3 regions of the Vibrio sp. QJM3NY_15 genome follow, and region 2 is predicted to be linked to each of the others. Evidence: riboswitches for the same ligand, from Rfam matches in the RefSeq annotation. Region 2 holds a riboswitch; each other region holds the start of a gene.
The links. Region 2 has a riboswitch for thiamine pyrophosphate ahead of thiD (bifunctional hydroxymethylpyrimidine kinase/phosphomethylpyrimidine kinase). Riboswitches for the same ligand answer to the same signal wherever they lie in the genome.
Positions count from the first base shown of each region.

Region 1 (4,219 bases), on a different replicon from region 2:
GGAACGCATGGCAAGACAACAACATCGAGCATGCTGGCTTGGATCCTTGAAGACTGCGGTTATGCACCGGGCTTTCTTGTCGGCGGTGTGCTGGGTAATTTTGGTATCTCTGCTCGTCTTGGTGAAAGCATGTTCTTTGTGGTTGAAGCCGACGAATACGACAGTGCTTTTTTTGATAAGCGGTCTAAGTTTGTTCATTACCACCCAAGAACGTTAGTGATGAATAATCTCGAATTTGATCATGCGGATATCTTTGACGATCTTGAAGCGATCAAGCGACAGTTCCATCATTTGGTTCGCACTGTGCCAAGTAATGGTCGTATTTTCTCACCGAAGCAAGATACCGCGATCCAAGATGTGTTATCTCGTGGCTGCTGGAGTGAAACTGAGTCGAGTGGTGAACTCGGTGATTGGGATGCCAAGAAACTGGTTAAAGACGGCTCTAAATTTGAGGTGTACCTCCAAGGCGAATGTGTTGGAACCGTAGACTGGGATTTGGTTGGCGATCATAACGTCAACAATGCTTTGATGGCGATTGCGGCGGCAAGGCATGTGGGTGTCACCCCCGATTTAGGGTGCGAATCACTGGCGACGTTCATTAATACCAAGCGTCGCTTAGAGTTTAAAGGCGAAGTGGCAGGTGTTTCTGTCTATGACGATTTTGCTCATCACCCTACAGCGATTGAACTTACGCTGGGTGGCTTACGTAATAAGGTCGACACAAAGAAAATCATTGCCGTTTTAGAGCCTCGTTCTGCCACCATGAAGCGTGGTGTGCACAAAGAAACCTTGGCTGATTCGCTCAAGCAGGCGGATTCTACCTACTTATTCCAACCGGATAACATTGATTGGTCTGTACAAGACGTGGCCGATGCGTGCCATCAACCCGCACACGTGAGTGATGACATGGACGTATTCGTTGCTAAAATTGTCTCAGAGGCACAAGCGGGCGACCAAATCTTGGTAATGAGTAACGGTGGCTTTGGTGGTATTCACCAGAAACTGTTGGATGCGTTGGCACTCAGGGCTAACTGATCCAAGACCCTATAATTTGAAGTAATTGAGAACATGACAAAACACGATAAAGCTATAACCCTCGCTTTCACAGGCGCATCTGGTGCGCCTTACGGACTGCGTTTACTTGAATGCCTATTGGCGGCAGATTATCAGGTCTATTTGCTGATATCGTCGGCAGCGCGAGTGGTGTTGGCGACTGAGCATGAACTTAAGTTACCTGCTGGGCCAGATGCTGCGAAACAAGCTTTGGTTAAGCATTTAGGTTGCGACCCAGAAAAGCTGGTGGTGTGTGGCAAAGATGACTGGTTCTCACCGGTTGCCTCTGGTTCTGCAGCACCGAAGCAGATGGTGGTGTGTCCATGTTCTGCGGGAAGCTTAGCTTCAATTGCTCATGGTCTATCAGATAACCTGATTGAGCGAGCTGCTGATGTGGTTATGAAAGAGCGAGGCCAGCTGCTGTTGGTGGTTCGTGAGACGCCATTTTCTACGCTGCATCTAGAGAACATGCACAAACTCTCGACCATGGGCGTAACGATCATGCCTGCGGCTCCGGGTTTTTATCACCAACCTAAGTCGATCGAAGATCTGGTCGATTTTATGGTGGCGCGTATTTTGGATCATCTTGGTATTGAGCAAGGTTTAGTGCCACGTTGGGGTTACGATCAACGTAATTGATCCAAACTTGATAGCTTATTGTTAAAATTCGAATTACAATTCTGAACACTCATCGGGGAGCTAACCATTCAAATAATGAATGCGAGCTGAGATCAAGCAAGTGCTTGGGACCCGTAAACCTGAACCAGATAATGCTGGCGTAGGAATTGAGTTAGGAACAACTTCTACCGTTCTCCTCCCTCAAACCTGTGCCGCTCAGACCATGGAGAGCGTCCAGTGAAATTCACATTAACAACCCTTGCTGTTACTACAGCCATCTCTTTTTCTGCCGTTGCTGCAGACAATACTCTAACTGTATATACCTATGATTCTTTTGCTGCGGATTGGGGCCCTCGTCCTGTCGTTGAAAAAGCATTTGAAGAAAAGTGTGGCTGTGATGTGAATTTTGTCGCGCTAGAAGATGGCGTGTCTATTCTTAACCGCTTGCGTCTTGAAGGTGGTAACAGCAAAGCAGACATCGTGTTAGGCCTAGATAACAATCTAATGGCTGAGGCGAAAGCGACGGGCTTATTAGCTGAGCACAGTGTTGATACGTCATCAGTGACACTTCCTAACGGTTGGAACGACAGCACCTTTGTTCCTTATGATTTTGGTTACTTTGCGTTTATCTATAACAAAGAGAAATTAGCAAACCCGCCTAAGAGTTTGAAAGAATTGGTTGAGCAGCGTGATGACCTCAAGGTTATCTATCAAGATCCACGTACATCAACACCAGGCCAAGGCATGATGCTATGGATGAAGTCGGTTTACGGTGATGAAGCGACAGCCGCGTGGAAGAAGCTCGCTCAGAAAACGGTTACTGTGACTAAAGGTTGGTCTGAAGCTTACTCTATGTTCTTAGAAGGCGAGTCGGATTTAGTGTTGTCTTACACGACTTCTCCGGCTTACCACATCATTGCAGAAAGTGATTCTAAGTACGCAGCAGCAAGCTTTGAAGAAGGTCATTACACTCAAGTTGAAGTGGCAGCTAAGGTCAAAGGCAGCAAGAACGAGAAACTTGCTGATGAGTTTATGGCGTTTATTCTAAGTGACGAGTTCCAATCAGCGATGCCAACGGGCAACTGGATGTACCCAGTGACTGACATCGAACTACCAAAAGGGTTCGAACAGTTAACGGTACCGCAGAAAGCTCTGAGCTTTACGCCTGAAGAAATTGCCGCTAAGCGCAAGCCTTGGATTCGTGAATGGCAGAGTGCACTTACTTTTTAACTTACTATTAAAAAAATGAGCGTCCTGTAATTAAAAGGCTTATTCGTGATGTTTGGAATGAGCCATTTACGGTAAATAATTTATTTATGATAAAGAAAACACCTAAGGTCGGGATCTGGGTTGCGATACTCATTACCGCCTTCGTGGTTTCAGCAGTTGGGGCATTGCTTAGCAATGCCCCTTCTCTTGATATCAGCCAAGTATGGTCAGATCCTTACTATTGGCATGTAACGAAATTCAGTTTTTATCAAGCGATACTCTCAACTGTGCTGAGTGTTGGCTTTGCTATACCCGTTGCTCACGCTCTGTGTCGCAGGCAATTTTTTGGACGAGCTTTGTTGTTAAGACTGTTCGCGTCGACTTTGGTTCTGCCTGTGTTAGTCGGTGTCTTTGGCTTGCTCGCGATTTATGGGAATAGTGGTTGGTTAGCTAAATTTTTGGCTAACTTCGACATTGAATTACCATTCTCGATTTATGGCTTGAATGGCATTTTGCTGGCGCATGTCTTCTTTAATCTGCCTTATGCTAGCCGTTTACTTTTACAAGCTTTGGATACCGTGCCTGCCGAGCAACACAAGCTGTGTGCGCATTTGGGGATGAGCCATTGGAATAAATTCAAATGGGTTGAATGGCCGCGTTTAAGGCAGCAATTACCACATGTTTGTGGTTTAGTTTTCATGTTGTGCTTTACCAGCTTTGCGACAGTGATGGCTCTTGGTGGCGGCCCGAAATCGACCACTATTGAACTAGCCATCTATCAAGCGATTAAATTCGACTTTGACTTACAGGCTGGTGCGTTACTCGCAATATGGCAAATGCTACTGTGTGGTGTGTTAGCGGTGAGTATTCAGCGCCTGTCTAAGCCTATCTCCGTGACAGCCAGCCAGCTGTCGGAAGAGAAATATTTGGTTAAGGACAGCTGGTGGTCAAAGGCTTGGGATAGCTTTTGGATCATCGTAGTCTCAATGCTGGTATTGCCGCCATTAGCCATGGTTATCTTTAGTGGTATTAATTCACAAGCATTGACGGTACTCAGCAGTGAACCGTTTTGGGCGGCGTTAATGACCTCAGTTCGTGTCGCTTCTTTGGCCAGTGTTATCGCCGTTTTTATTGGTATTGCGATACTGCTTACCAGTCGTGCGTGGCGTTTGCAGAATAAGAATTTTCGAGCCGATAAAATCGAACTGATTGGCACTATTATCTTAGTGACGCCGGGTCTAGTCATCAGTACTGGTCTTTTCTTATTGCTGCGTTCATTTACCGATGTGTTCAGCTTGGCTTTCTTTATTGTGATTGCAGTAAACAGTTTGATGGCGCT
Region 1 is NZ_CM173517.1:3,241,283-3,245,501, reverse strand. It holds gene mpl (UDP-N-acetylmuramate:L-alanyl-gamma-D-glutamyl-meso-diaminopimelate ligase) at 1-1,035, shown strand, start outside; gene AC3CKG_RS14540 (flavin prenyltransferase UbiX) at 1,069-1,692, shown strand; TPP riboswitch at 1,736-1,855, shown strand; gene thiB (thiamine ABC transporter substrate binding subunit) at 1,909-2,901, shown strand; gene thiP (thiamine/thiamine pyrophosphate ABC transporter permease ThiP) at 2,988-4,219, shown strand, end outside.
Region 1: it holds a riboswitch for thiamine pyrophosphate, as region 2 does, so the genes downstream of both, thiB (thiamine ABC transporter substrate binding subunit) here and thiD (bifunctional hydroxymethylpyrimidine kinase/phosphomethylpyrimidine kinase) in region 2, are expected to answer to the same signal.

Region 2 (4,219 bases):
GAGTCTCGCTAAGCCCAAGCATTATTTGCGTTTGGGAAAAGCACAGTTCGTGTTAAACCAAAGCTTCACTTGCTAGTACAATCGAGCACAGCTAGATGGTATGCTGTGCTCCTACTTAATTTAGTGTTTCAAAGGCAAAAAAATGAACCCGATTTTAGCGATGTTGAAAGAGAACAATATTAGCGACGAGCAGATCAGCGAGATATTCAAAACGTTGACCGAGAACCCTCTTGCAGCAATGGCGACAATCAGCCAACTTGGTTTACCACAAGATAAGCTTCAAATGCTGATGGGTCAGGTAATGCAAAACCCTGCGCTAATCAAAGAAGCAGTTGAAGAGCTTGGCCTAGATTTTTCTAAGGTTGAAGCCGCTAAAGAGCAACTTCAAAAATAAGTGAGTGTGATCTAGCGATTGAGCTCATGAGCGATAGCCGGTTTGGCTAACGGTTCTTGGCAGCGCTAATTAGACTCTAATAAAAAGCCGTTTGAGCATTGTGATTGATGCTTGAGCGGCTTTTTTGATCGCCATTAGAATGGGTTAGGGTACTAACAAATGCCAACCCGATGTGACTCACTTGTTCAAATCATGTACTTTCGTGTTTTAACTCGTTCTAAACCGATCTACTCAGGCGTTGATCATGAAATCTAGCTTAAGCATTCGATCTTACACCAAGCAATTTAATACCCATGCTCATGAGGACCATCATCAATTGGTATTGCCGATCCAAGGCAGTATTAATATCGAAATGGTGGGGTATGTTGGCAAAGTGGCCGTGGGCGAATGTGTGGTGATTCCGGTAACCACAGCGCATGCGTTTAAGGCGGATGAAGCAGCGCGGTTTATTGTCGCAGATATGGCAGAGTTGCCGCAGCACTTGTTAGAGCATGAGCTCTCGGTTTTCACGATCACGCCACCTTTAATGAGCTTCTTGCTGTTTGTTGAAAAGCAGCTGGAATATCAGGTCGATAGTGGCATTGAGTCATCAGTTTTGGATGTGTTTTCATTGCTGTTAGAGCAACAACAAGTCAGCAAGAGCATCGACCCAAGAATCCGTGCGGTACAAAGGCTGATAGCGGATAATTACGCCCAACCTCTCTCTATTCCACAACTTGCAGAAACGGCCTGTTTGAGTTCTACTCAATTCAAAAAACGCTTCAAAGAGTGCTTGGATATCAGTGCGCTTAAATACATCACTCGATATCGTATGGAGAAAGCTCAAGCCTTGTTAACTCATACCGATTTACCGGTTCAATTGATTGCTGAAAATGTGGGCTATAGTGATGTGTCTGCTTTCAGTCGTCGCTTCTCTCAGCACTTTGGGATGTCCCCAAGGACGTTTCTAGGCTCAATGAAAGACAGTCTTTCGAAACAACAATAGCGTCCTTTTAGCAAACTAACTTATATCAATCTTCACTATTATCTATTTCACAACTGAAAATTGGATAATAGATATGAATCTTGCCATCAATCGCGTTAACGAATTCCAAACGGGCACTTTGGCCATCTTGTTTGCTTCTATTTTATGGGGCACGACAGGCACCGCCGCAAGTTTTGCGCCTGATCTCAGCCCATTAGCGATTGGTGCTTTCTCTATGGGGGTCGGTGGCCTAATGCAAGCGGGCTTGGCGTATCGAAAAATCCTATTCGCTTTCGACAAACTTTTGCAGAACAAGAAGCTGTTGGCAGTGAGCGCTTTGGCTTTGGCGGTCTATCCTTTAGCTTTCTATTCCTCAATGAAATTATCAGGTGTGGCGATTGGTACCGTGGTTTCGATTGCTACCGCACCTTTCTTTTCGGCACTATTAGAGTGTCTGATTAGCAAAAAGAATAATATCAACAAACGTTGGCTTACTAGCTTTGCGATTGGTGTGGTAGGTATTGGGCTGTTGGTGTTTTCAGAATCTTCATCGGCGAATGAATCCGGTGATGATCTCAAGCTGTTAGGTATTGGCTTAGGTCTGGTCGCTGGGTTGTGTTACGCCATTTATTCTTGGGCGACCAAAGCACTGATCGATAAAGGGATTAAGTCACAAGCGGCGATGGGCAGTATTTTTGGCCTCGGTGCGATGCTGTTGCTGCCAACGCTCTGGTTTACTGGTGATAACCTGTTTTCCTCACAGACCAACGTATTAGTCATCAGTTATCTTACGCTGATTCCACAATGCTTGGGTTATATCGCGTTCAGTTTTGGTTTACGTCACGTCACTGCGAGCAGTGCCAATCTGCTGACCTTGTTTGAACCAGTAGTCGCAGCGGTGCTTGCCGTTTGTGTTGTCGGTGAGCTGATTCCTTTTACAGGCTGGTTAGGTATGTCTCTGATTGTGCTGTGCTTGTTTATACAGTCGAAGCCATCTAAAGGAACGTTATAAGTATTTGTTTTGTTTTGCCTAATTGAAATTTTTTCATGTGTAATTCTTATAATTGAATAAAATCAGTATCTCAGTTGTGAGAGTGCTGTTACTATCGCTATCAATAGTCGGGGGGCACATACCTTATTTGGTGTTTGCTGAGATCGTTAATCGAGACCCGTTGAACCTGATTCAGTTAACACTGGCGTAGGGAACTATAAGCACTCGATCTACGTCTGCACCCATGAAAGCTTTCATGAGCCTAATGCGACTTCTCCTTCGATCAGTGTTCGTTCTCCTACGTCTTGTAAGATAGTAGGAGCGACAATGACACACAGTTCTATTTCAAAAGCCTCAACTCCAAAATCCTCAACACAGCAGCACTCTGCTGAAGACACGATTCGCACGAATACTCCGATTGTTTTAACCATCGCGGGTTCTGACAGTGGCGGCGGTGCCGGTATCCAAGCTGATATTAAAGCCATGTCTGCTACCGGTAGTTTTGCTTGTTCTGTGATTACCGCTATCACTTCCCAGAACACGCAAGGCGTGTCAGCAATTTTTCCTATTCCACTCGACCATGTCGCTAGCCAGTTAGATGCGGTTTTTACTGATCTCAATATTGTGGCAGTAAAAGTCGGCATGTTGGCGGATTCGCAAATCATCAAAGTCGTTGCAGACAAAATTAAGAAGTACCAACCTAAACACTTAGTGATTGACCCTGTCATGGTCGCGACAAGTGGTGATCTGCTGTTAGAAAACTCAGCAATTACGACGCTGAAACAAGAATTAATTCCGCTGGCAGACATCATCACCCCTAACTTGCCAGAAGGCGCTGCACTTACAGGCAAAGCGGTACCTGAAAGCGAAGCCGAAATGCAGGGCATGATTGAAGACTTACGCGCACTAGGTGCTAAAGCTGTCCTGCTAAAAGGCGGTCACTTAGAGAAGGATGAGAACAGTAACGACTTACTGATTCTGCCAACCACATCTGCTTTGATTAGCGCGAAGCGCTTTCCTACCAGAAACACCCATGGCACGGGCTGTACGCTCTCTTCTGCCATTGCTTCTTTCTTGGCTCAAGGCAACACGCTTTCAGAGGCAGTTGACCTAGGCAAACAATACATTTCGCGCGCGATTGCCCATGCTGACGAACTTCAAGTAGGTCAAGGTCATGGCCCTGTAAATCACTTCTTCGCTGGACACGGCAATGTCCGTTAATACGGTTGGCGTTCAACTCAGCAATGCCTCCTTACGTTATAACGACAGCGAGCACGCAACCTTATCGGGATTGTCGCTTAGCTTAAACGCAGGTAAGTGGACGGTATTGTTGGGTAGAAGTGGCTGCGGGAAAACCACGGTATTGCGTTATCTGGCAGGCTTGTTGGACGACAAGGTGGAGTGGCAGGGCACATTGGTAACCTCTGATGAACTGCCTTTAACGGATCGCATCGCTTACATGGCGCAGCAGGATTTGTTACTGCCATGGCTGTCGGTTATCGACAATGTATGCCTGAGTCATCGCTTTCAAAATCCAGCTTCTGATAAAGCACAGCAAACCAATCAAGCACTAGAGTTGCTCGCTGCGGTTGGCTTGGTCGATTATGCGAATGCGATGCCGGATCAATTGTCTGGCGGTATGCGTCAGCGTGTTGCTTTGGCTCGCACCTTAATGCAAGACAAGCCAGTGGTGCTGATGGATGAGCCTTTCTCTGCGCTGGATGCGGTAACAAGACACAAGCTGCAAAGTTTAGCGTGTGAATTGTTAAGAGATAAAACCGTTGTGTTGATTACTCATGATCCACAAGAAGCGGTGCGTTTGGCAGATAACTTGTATGTGTTGCAAGGCACACCGGCGAGTGCACAGTCA
Region 2 is NZ_CM173518.1:1,296,220-1,300,438, forward strand. It holds gene AC3CKG_RS22085 (YdcF family protein) at 1-12, shown strand, start outside; gene AC3CKG_RS22090 (DUF2999 family protein) at 143-394, shown strand; gene AC3CKG_RS22095 (helix-turn-helix domain-containing protein) at 639-1,379, shown strand; gene AC3CKG_RS22100 (DMT family transporter) at 1,453-2,370, shown strand; TPP riboswitch at 2,469-2,580, shown strand; gene thiD (bifunctional hydroxymethylpyrimidine kinase/phosphomethylpyrimidine kinase) at 2,677-3,570, shown strand; gene AC3CKG_RS22110 (ABC transporter ATP-binding protein) at 3,560-4,219, shown strand, end outside.

Region 3 (4,219 bases), on a different replicon from region 2:
TATTACTAAAAGGCAACAAATATGGATATTTCCCGTCGTAAGTTTATTCAATCATCTCTCGCTATATCCGCACTAACTGTTTTGCCCGCTTGTTCTATGAAGCAGTCTGTTGGTGGGCAAGGTAAGTATGTCTATGACTTAACTGCTGAACCTTCAATGGCTGAGTTAGTCGCGGGATTTGATACCAATGTTTTAGCCTTTAATGGACAGATTCCAGCTCCGACGATTCGATGTCGACAGGGTGAAAAGGTCACAATTCGTTTTACGAATAAGCTATCAGAGCCGACGACTATTCATTGGCATGGCTTAAGAATTCCTATCGAAATGGATGGAGTTCCCTTTTTAAGTCAGCCACCAATCATGCCAGGTGAAACATTCATTTATGAGTTTACGCCGCCAGATGCCGGCACATTTTGGTATCACCCACATATGAATAGCGTTAAACAACTTGGGATGGGGTTGGTTGGTCTTATTATCGTAGAAGAAAGCACTCCCGTGCAATTTGACGAAGAACACGCATTGATGCTTAAACATTGGCATATCGACAAGCAAGGTCAATGGAAAGACTTAATGATTCCACGACTCAGTGCTCGTATGGGCACTCCTGGTGAGTGGAGTAGTGTTAATGGAGTTCATGAACCCGTATACCAATTAAAGCAGCACGCAACGACTCGACTGCGGATTGCCAATGTCGATAATACGATCACTTATCCTATCGCTATCGAAGGGGCTGATGCATGGGTGATTGCCATTGATGGTAACCCTGTGAAAACGCCTTATAAACTGACTCAACATAAAATTGGTCCGGGTATGCGTGTTGATATCGGACTGATCGCTCCTAAAGCTGGTGAGCGAATTAACGTTCTCCAAATGAAGGGGCGTTTCCCATTTTCTTTGTGTGAATTTGAAGTCGTAGATTCAGCATTTACTCAAGAGCGAGTGTTGCCATTATTACCATTGAATCCAGTACCTAACCTAGATCTTGCTAATGCTGAAGAGATCGATTTCGTGTTCGAGTGGGAGGGTGCAGTTTCACCTGTATCTAAAGATGGTAAATCGATGCCTAAATTTTGGCTTACTAATAAACGAGCGTGGGAGGGGATGAGCAAAGACAATATCCCTGAGCCGTTGGCGACTTTAGATCTAGGTAAGACTTACATATTCGATCTTAAGAACGTCACTCAATATCATCACCCGATTCATATTCATGGTCATACATTCACTGTATTGGAACGTGATGGTAAAAAAATTGAAGAACCTTTCCACACCGATACCGTGCTACTTGGAAAAAACGGTCGAGCGAAAGCCGCATTTGTTGCGGACAACCCAGGACGTTGGATGTATCACTGTCATGTTATAGAACACATGAAAACGGGTTTAATGGGATATATCGAAGTTAAGTGACACCTGTAACGTTTAATATTTGCGCATGCATTCTTAGTTTCTACCCTCGCTTTTATCGGCGTTAAAGCTAGAATATAGGGATTATTGTTTGGGAGGATTCATGGGTCAGTTATCTATTTTAGGTTTTATTGCCATTGGTGGCGCATTTGGTGCTTGTTCGCGCTATTTGATTTCAGAGTTATGTGTGGTGATGCTAGGGCGTGGTTTTCCTTATGGTACGCTAACTGTTAACGTGATTGGCTCTTTAATTATGGGCTTACTCATCGCAGCGTTTGAGAATGAGATGGTTGCGACAGAACCATGGAGACAAATTATCGGTCTTGGCTTCCTTGGAGCACTGACTACATTTTCTACATTTTCGATGGATAACGTGCTTCTTATGCAGCAGGGTGCTTTCTTTAAGATGGGACTCAATGTGTTACTCAACGTGGTTCTCAGCATCTCAGCAGCATGGATCGGCTTCCAACTTTTGATAAAGTCTTAAAACTTTCTTACGATTTGTTAACAACTCGGCTTGGTTTATCTAAGCCGTTTTTATATACTCGATCGAACTTGTCGGAGTGCCATATGGCTGAGACCGTTAACTCGGGATCCGTTGAACCTGATCAGGCTAATACCTGCGAAGGGAACAAGAGTAGATATCTAACTAGAATCCTTCTAGAGATCTATCTCCAGATCACAACTGTATTTCTTACCGTGATCCCTCTTGTAGCATCTAATCCGTCAAGCATTTTTATCCCTATAAATAATGGCTAAAAGCCAAGGAAAAATGCTATGTCGAGTCGTAAACAAGCAAGACTGGAAGCGAAGAATTTCATCGATTCTTTATCCGTACAACCTTATCCAAATTCAAAAAAAGCTTACATCCAAGGATCTCGAGAAGATATTCAAGTCCCTGTACGAGAAATATCACTCGCTGATAGCCTTGTCGGTGGTACCAAAAAAGAGCCTGTATTCGAACCTAATGTACCCATTCAAGTTTACGATACCTCAGGTGTTTACACTGACCCCACACATCAAATAGACCTGTATAGCGGCCTTCCTAAGTTGCGTGAGCAATGGATTGATGAGCGTGGTGATACGGAACTGTTAGACGATGTAAGCTCTGTTTACACTAAAGAACGTTTAGAAGATGAAACTCTAGACGACCTTCGTTACGGCAACCTACCTAGAATTCGTCGCGCGACTGGCAATCAATGTGTTACTCAGCTGCACTATGCTCGTCAGGGGATTATCACTCCTGAGATGGAGTACATTGCTATACGTGAGAACATGGGACGTCAGAAGTTTGCTGATGAGCAGTTGAACCACCAACATCCTGGTCATAACTTTGGCGCAAACCTGCCGAAAGAAATTACTCCTGAGTTTGTGCGTAAAGAGGTTGCTGAAGGTCGAGCTATCATCCCTTCAAACATCAACCACCCAGAATCAGAACCGATGATTATTGGTCGAAACTTCTTAGTGAAGGTGAACGCTAATATTGGTAACTCTTCAGTAAGCTCTTCGATTGAAGAAGAAGTTGAGAAGCTAGTATGGTCAACTCGTTGGGGCGGCGACACCGTAATGGACCTTTCCACTGGCCGTAATATCCACGAGACTCGCGAATGGATTTTACGTAATAGCCCTGTACCAATTGGTACGGTTCCTATGTATCAAGCCCTTGAAAAAGTGAATGGCGTTGCGGAAGACCTTAATTGGGAAGTGATGCGCGATACCTTGATTGAACAAGCAGAGCAGGGTGTTGATTACTTCACTATCCACGCAGGTTTGTTGCTTCGCTACGTTCCGATGACGGCTAAACGTTTGACAGGTATTGTCTCTCGTGGTGGATCTATTATCGCGAAATGGTGTCTTGCACATCACCAAGAGAGCTTCCTTTATACTCACTTCCGCGAGATCTGCGAGATCTGTGCGAAGTACGATGTTGCCCTGTCATTGGGTGATGGCCTACGCCCGGGTTCTATTGCAGATGCTAATGATGAGGCTCAATTCTCGGAGTTACGTACTTTAGGTGAGTTGACTAAGGTAGCTTGGGAATACGACGTGCAGGTGATCATTGAAGGCCCAGGACATGTGCCAATGCACCTAATCAAAGAGAACATGGATGAGCAGTTAGAACACTGCCATGAAGCGCCTTTCTATACTTTAGGCCCATTGACGACAGATATTGCCCCTGGTTACGACCATATTACCTCTGGTATTGGCGCGGCCATGATTGGTTGGTACGGCTGTGCGATGCTCTGTTATGTCACGCCTAAAGAGCATTTAGGTCTACCAAATAAAGAAGATGTGAAGACCGGCCTGATTACATACAAGCTTGCTGCACACGCTGCTGACCTTGCGAAAGGGCACCCGGGCGCACAAATCCGAGATAATGCATTATCTAAAGCACGTTTTGAATTCCGTTGGGAAGACCAATTTAATCTAGCTTTAGACCCTGAAACAGCACGTTCTTTCCATGATGAAACTCTGCCACAAGAATCCGGTAAGGTTGCTCACTTCTGCTCAATGTGTGGACCTAAATTCTGCTCGATGAAGATCTCTCAGGAAGTCAGAGAGTATGCGAAAGATACCGAACAAGTAGCCGCGGATCAGGCTATCGAGATTAAGATGCTAGATAACCCGTTGGAAGGGATGCGTCAGAAATCACAAGAGTTCCGTGATACTGGCTCTGAACTTTACCACCCTGCAGTAGCTGCAAAAGAAGCTCAATTAGAGGAATAATGACAGTGAAGATACTCATCCCATCTCAAAATATTGAGTTAACGGGAGAGGTGCAGAACTGTCTATTGGTTGCTAAGCGACAAGGCTTGGC
Region 3 is NZ_CM173517.1:3,570,300-3,574,518, reverse strand. It holds gene AC3CKG_RS16115 (multicopper oxidase family protein) at 22-1,404, shown strand; gene crcB (fluoride efflux transporter CrcB) at 1,505-1,888, shown strand; TPP riboswitch at 1,951-2,049, shown strand; gene thiC (phosphomethylpyrimidine synthase ThiC) at 2,179-4,128, shown strand; gene AC3CKG_RS16100 (thiamine phosphate synthase) at 4,128-4,219, shown strand, end outside.
Region 3: it holds a riboswitch for thiamine pyrophosphate, as region 2 does, so the genes downstream of both, thiC (phosphomethylpyrimidine synthase ThiC) here and thiD (bifunctional hydroxymethylpyrimidine kinase/phosphomethylpyrimidine kinase) in region 2, are expected to answer to the same signal.